Regions from separate parts of the Ruminococcus sp. SR1/5 genome, predicted to be linked through region 1. Evidence: riboswitches for the same ligand, from Rfam matches in the RefSeq annotation. Region 1 holds a riboswitch; the other holds the start of a gene.

Region 1 (3,428 bases):
CTCTATTTTTGCAAGCTCTACCGCTTTCTATCTGAATTCCCCTCAAAAAATCTTTATATTAGAACAGTCCTGTGATCTTACCGCTCTCGTCTACGTCGATCTTGGTTGCTGCCGGTACTTTCGGAAGACCTGGCATGGTCATGATCTCACCTGTCAGTGCAACAATAAATCCTGCACCTGCAGAAATCTTAAGATTTCTTACTGTTACCTCGAAATCTGTCGGAGCACCAAGCTTTGTCTGGTCGTCTGTTAAGCTGTACTGAGTCTTAGCTACACAGATCGGACAGTTGCCAAATCCAAGTGCCTCCAGCTGTTTCGCCTGCTTCTGGGCATTTGCAGTCAGAACCACTCTCTTGCCACCGTAAACCTTCTGTACGATCTGGTTCAGTTTGTCCTCAATGGAACCTTCCAGTTCGTATGCATATGTGAAATCATTAGGCTCTTCAACCAGACGGAGAACTTCCTCAGCAAGCTTGATTCCGCCTTCGCCGCCTTTTGCCCATACCTCGGAAAGTGCAACGTTTACGCCAAGCTCCTTACATTTCGCTTCCACAAAATCAAGCTCTGCCTTGGTGTCGGTCGGGAATGCGTTGATAGCTACCACACATGGAAGCTTGTATACATTTTTGATATTGCTTACATGCTTCAGAAGGTTCGGGATACCTTTTTCAAGAGCCTCAAGGTTCTCATTGTTAAGATCCGCTTTTGCAACGCCACCGTTGTATTTCAGGGCACGTACGGTTGCTACGATAACAACTGCACTTGGTGTAAGACCTGCCATACGGCACTTGATATCCAGGAATTTCTCTGCTCCAAGGTCTGCACCGAAGCCAGCCTCTGTGATGGCATAATCAGCAAGCTTCATAGCCATCTTTGTAGCGGTTACGGAGTTACATCCGTGAGCAATGTTTGCGAATGGTCCGCCGTGAACGATCGCCGGAACATGCTCCAGTGTCTGTACAAGGTTCGGTTTCAGAGCGTCCTTCAGAAGTGCTGTCATAGCACCCTCTGCGTGGAGGTCTCCTGCTGTTACCGGTTTCTGCTCAGCAACCTTACCGTAAGTGTATCCGATGATGATTCTGGAAAGTCTCTCTTTCAGATCCTTGATATCACTTGCAAGACAGAGAACTGCCATGATCTCAGATGCTACAGTGATGTCATATCCGTCTTCACGCGGCATACCGTTTGTTCTTCCGCCAAGTCCGTCTACTACATTACGAAGCTGACGGTCGTTCATATCCACGCAACGTCTCCATGTGATCTTTCTCGGATCGATGTTCAGCTCATTACCCTGGAAGATATGGTTGTCGATCATTGCTGCAAGAAGGTTGTTTGCCGCACCGATCGCATGGAAATCACCGGTAAAATGAAGGTTTATATCCTCCATCGGAACTACCTGTGCATAGCCGCCGCCTGCCGCACCGCCTTTGACACCGAATACCGGTCCCAGAGATGGCTCACGAAGAGCTACCATAACATTCTTTCCAAGTTTCTGCATTCCATCTGCAAGACCTACGGTTGTAGTCGTTTTTCCCTCACCTGCCGGTGTCGGGTTGATGGCTGTTACAAGGATCAGCTTTCCGTCTTTTTTGTCTGTTTCTTTCAGGAGATTATAGTCGATCTTTGCTTTGTATTTACCATACTGCTCCAGATATTTGTCATCAATACCTGCTTTCTCTGCAATCTTGGTAATTGGCTCCATTGTGCACTCCTGTGCGATCTCGATGTCACTTTTGAATCCCATAATGTTCTCCTTTCTCCGCAGCAACCGTCCGGATCTTTTTATCCCATAAAAAAGAGCAGTATCTGAATTTCTTCAAATACTGCCCAGACGGTCGACTCATCGAATCTCCGGCTCCCTCGTGGTTATCCCACAATTCCGTCAGTCACCGAAGACTTTATTAATTTGATGATTGAATACTAACATATTTATTAGTACTTGTCAAGAAATTATCAAATTATTTTTTCACTTTTAAAGTGAGCTATGTCTAATTTTCTGAATCATTTCCGTTCTATGTACTAGTTTTCTCTCCAACATTCGTACATATCTTTTTTCATCAAATCCTCTGTTGTTTAATCGTATCTTGTACTGGTCATCCGTTAATGCGACTGTCCAGACGCCATAAACATATTACCACACTTATGAAATCAAATCTGCAAATCCTGTAGATACCAGGAATAATATCAGCATTACAACCGGCACTACATAACGGATCATAAAGCGATATAACCCTGCCCGTTTGAAGTGTTCCCCATTTCGTTCCACTTCTCCTATGATCCAGTCAGGGCCGATCACCCAGCCGATCAGAATACTTGTCAAAAGTGAGATAAACGGCATCAGAAAACTGTTGCTGATATAATCCATCACATCCAGAAGCTGTCCAACAGAACCATTTGGCAGTTTAAGTTCAAAATACAGTTTGTTATAACCAAGGCAGATCAGTACTGCTGTAACAAGAGAATAGATTCCGACAGCACCACACATTTTCTTACGTGGCTTATGATAAAGTTCCATGCAGTTTGCAACCAGTGTCTCCATGACAGACACGCAGGAAGTCAGTGCCGCAAATCCCATCATCAGGAAAAATGCAATTGCCACCGGACGGCCAAATACTCCCATGGCGTCAAAAACCTTTGGAAGTGAGATAAATATCAGGCTTGGACCGGAAGCCATTCCATCATTTCCGAGAAATACAAAAACAGCCGGTATGATCATCATTCCTGCAAGAAACGCAACGCCGGTATCAAAGATCTCAATCTGATTTGTTGCTTTATTTAAATTAACTTCATTTTTCACATAAGAACCATAAGTGATCATGATTCCCATAGATACACTTAAGGAAAAGAATAACTGGCTCATCGCATCCAAAAGGATCTCCAAGAAACGTTTTACCGTCAGTCCATGAAAATCCGGTTTGAGGTAAACAGCCAGCCCCTGCATACCGGTGCGGACAGTTCCATCCGTATCAGTATGGGACAGTGTCAGTGAAAAAATGGCAATGATCACGATCAGAAGAATCAGCCCCGGCATAATGATCCTGGAAAACTTTTCGATTCCCTTTTCCACACCACGAAATACGATCCAGGCAGTCAGTGCCAGAAAGATCAGCATAAATACAATGGGTGCAATATCTGATGTAATAAATGATGTAAAGTATCCATCTGAAGCCGCATCTTTCCCATCAGAAATAATATAAGTAAAAAATATTTTGCGATCCATCCACCGATAACAGAATAATAGGTCATGATCAATGCCGGAACCAGAAACGTTAAATGTCCTAAAAATTTCCACTTTGGATCAAGAGATTCAAAAGCCCTCAATGCATTTTTCTTTGTCTTTCTCCCAAGTGCTACATCCGTTGTCAGCAGTACAAATCCAAAAGTCAGTACCAGTACCAGATAAACCAGCAGGAAAAGTCCTCCGCCAT
Region 2 (3,428 bases), 3.2 Mb from region 1:
GGGATCTATCGCAGCTATGGAGAATGGCAGCAAGGATCGTTATTTCCAGGAGAATGCAAAGAAGCTTGTGCCGGAGGGTGTTGAGGGTCGTGTTGCGTATAAAGGACACGTTGAGGATACCGTATTCCAGCTGATCGGTGGTTTAAGATCCGGTATGGGTTACTGTGGAGCAGAAAATATTGAGAAGCTTAAGACAACAGGCAGATTCATCAAGATTTCAGCTGCATCTCTTAAAGAGTCACATCCACATGACATCCACATCACAAAAGAGGCTCCAAACTACAGTGTAGATGAATAATAAAGGAAAAAAGGTAAGACCGGTAAAAAGTCACCCAGGCCGTCCCATAGCGGGCGGCCTGTTTCCGTAAAGAAAACTTCCTCCGGGTCTTCCAGAAGAAAAAGAAGTCTTTGAGAAAAAGAACCCGATCAAGATCCTGCAGAGGATTGTGCTGATATGTATCATTGTGATCGTTGCTTTTGCTGCGTGTGCGTTAGGATACGCATTTTTTGAGATGCGCATGGAACAGAGTGAAACTCAGTCCGGACAGGAAGAGATATCCGGGAATGCCAGCGGAAATGGCGGACCGGAACAATGGCAGGCAGAAGGAGCACCTTTTATTGATGTGGAGCTTCTGACACCGAATTCCTATTCCAGACCACAGATTTCTATGGAACAGGTAAATTATATAGCCATTCATTATACGGCCAATCCGGGATCTACTGCCGTATCCAACCGGAATTATTTTGAAAATCTTGCGACAACGCAGGACAACAAAGTCAGCAGTCATTTTGTGGTAGGGTTGGAGGGAGAAGTGGTACAATGTATTCCCACTTCGGAAATATCCTATGCCACAAATTCCAGAAATGTAGATACCATATCCATTGAATGCTGCCATCCGGATGAAACAGGGCAGTTTAATACAGCAACCTATGATTCGGTGGTAAAGCTGACAGCGTGGCTTTGTACACGCTTTGGACTGACTTCGGATCAGGTGATCCGTCATTATGATGTCACAGGTAAAGACTGTCCGAAGTATTACGTGGAAAATCCCGATGCATGGATCCAGATGAAATCAGACATTGCAGCACAGATCCAGACAGATTATGCATTACAGGGGAAATAAAGTGTTATTGTTTATTTTGTGAGCAACAAGAAGTCTGGAAAAATAATTTCTGAAAATAGGGGCTTGAAAATTAAGAAGAAGTATTGTAGTATAACAGCAGAAGCTGCATGACTGGCGGAAAGTAGGATTACCTACAGGGAGTGCAGTGAAGTGAGAAGCCGACCGCCTGGGCAGCCTGATAAGGGGTGTCCAGGCGGTTTTTTGTTACCGTTCATATCCTGGGATGAGCCCCGGGCCTTACATTAGACAAGGAGGACTGTGAAAAATGACGACATTTTCACTTGAAAAAGAACTGAAAGAAAATTCCTATCCGGGAAGAGGAATTGTGATCGGACGTTCCGCTGACGGGAAACATGCAGTTACTGCATATTTTATTATGGGAAGAAGCGAGAACAGCAGAAACCGTATTTTTGTTGAGGATGGGGAAGGAATCCGTACACAGGCTTTTGATCCATCCAAGCTTACAGACCCGAGCCTGATCATTTATGCACCGGTACGTGTCCTTGGAAATAAGACCATCGTAACAAATGGTGATCAGACAGATACGATCTATGAGGGAATGGACAGACAGCTCACCTTTGAACAGTCTCTCCGCAGCAGAGAGTTTGAGCCGGATGCGCCGAACTATACACCTCGTATTTCAGGTGTTCTTCATGTTGAAGACGGTAAATTCAATTATGCGATGTCTATTTTAAAGAGCAATAACGGAAATCCGGATTCCTGTCTTCGTTATACATTCGCCTATGAGAATGCGGCGGCAGGACAGGGACGTTTTATCCATACTTATAAATGCGATGGAAATCCACTTCCAAGTTTCGAGGGAGAGCCGAAGCTGGTAGAGATCCCAAGCGATATTGATGAGTTTACGGATCTCCTCTGGAAGAGCCTGAACCAGGATAATAAAGTTTCTCTCTTTGTTCGTTTTATTGACATTGAGACAGGAAAATATGAATCCAGGATCGTAAACAAGAATAAATAAGAAAATAGGGATATCACAGAGAACGGAGGAGCTTTTTCATGAAAGAATTACAGTTAAAATACGGATGTAACCCAAATCAGAAACCATCAAAGATTTATATGGCAGATGGAAGTGAGCTTCCGATCCAGGTACTCTCCGGAAGACCAGGATACATCAATTTCCTGGATGCCTTTAATGGCTGGCAGCTGGTACGTGACCTTAAGAAAGCAACCGGACTTCCGGCAGCAACTTCATTTAAGCATGTATCTCCGGCAGGTGCTTCCATCGGACTTCCGCTGAATGAGACACTGGCAAAGATCTACTGGGTAGATGATATGGACTGGAAGAATTTTTCCCCGCTTGCATGTGCGTATGCAAGAGCAAGAGGTGCAGATCGTATGTCATCATTTGGTGATTTCATTTCTCTTTCTGATGTCTGCGACAAAGATACCGCAATGCTGATCAAGAGAGAGGTTTCTGATGGTGTGATCGCACCTGGATATACAGAGGAGGCTCTTGAAATTCTGAAGCAGAAGAAAAAAGGCAATTACAATGTGATCCAGATCGATGAAAATTATGTTCCGGAACCTTTGGAGCACAAACAGGTATTTGGAGTCACCTTTGAGCAGGGCCGCCAGGAGCTGGCAATTGATGATGCGCTGATCTCCAATATTGTAACAGAGAATAAAGAGCTTACGGAAGAAGCCAAGAGAGATATGAAGGTTTCTCTGATCATCCTGAAATATACACAGTCCAATTCTGTATGCTTTGTTAAGGACGGACAGGCTATCGGCGTTGGTGCAGGACAGCAGTCCCGTGTACATTGTACACGCCTTGCAGGCCAGAAAGCAGATAACTGGTATCTCCGTCAGTGTCCGAAAGTACTGGAGCTTCCGTTTAAAGACACGATCACACGTGCGGAGAGAGATAATGCCATTGATGTTTACATTGGTGAGGAATATATGGATGTCCTTGCAGATGGTGCATGGGAAAAGACATTCACGGAGAAGCCGGAAGTGTTCACAAAAGAAGAGAAGAGAGCATGGCTGGATGGTCTTACCGGCGTGACACTGGGATCCGATGCATTCTTCCCATTCAGTGATAATATCGAGCGCGCATATAAGAGCGGTGTAAAATATATTGCAGAGCCGGGTGGATCTGTACGTGATGACGCAGTTATCGATACATGTAATAAGTATGGAATGGTGATGGCATTTACAGGAATCCGCCTTTTCCACCACTAAAAGATGCATGCCTTGGCCATGATATGCAGCTGAAATAAAAGATAAAAAATATAAAGTCCCGAATCTGAATTTCTGGAAAAAAGAGATCAGACTCGGGACTTT

What was found. A riboswitch is a leader RNA that binds a small molecule or an ion and turns the genes downstream of it on or off. The one in region 1 is predicted to bind ZMP and ZTP.
Region 2: another riboswitch for ZMP and ZTP. It lies ahead of CK1_RS00260 (IMP cyclohydrolase); the one in region 1 lies ahead of CK1_RS16435 (formate--tetrahydrofolate ligase).

The regions. Positions count from the first base shown of each region.
Region 1 is NC_021014.1:3,278,515-3,281,942, forward strand. It holds gene CK1_RS16435 (formate--tetrahydrofolate ligase) at 59-1,744, opposite strand; ZMP/ZTP riboswitch at 1,819-1,900, opposite strand; partial or broken gene CK1_RS16440 (sodium-dependent transporter) at 2,141-3,428, opposite strand, start outside.
Region 2 is NC_021014.1:45,717-49,144, forward strand. It holds gene guaB (IMP dehydrogenase) at 1-298, shown strand, start outside; gene CK1_RS00255 (peptidoglycan recognition protein family protein) at 447-1,124, shown strand; ZMP/ZTP riboswitch at 1,222-1,303, shown strand; gene CK1_RS00260 (IMP cyclohydrolase) at 1,390-2,103, shown strand; gene CK1_RS00265 (phosphoribosylaminoimidazolecarboxamide formyltransferase) at 2,142-3,326, shown strand.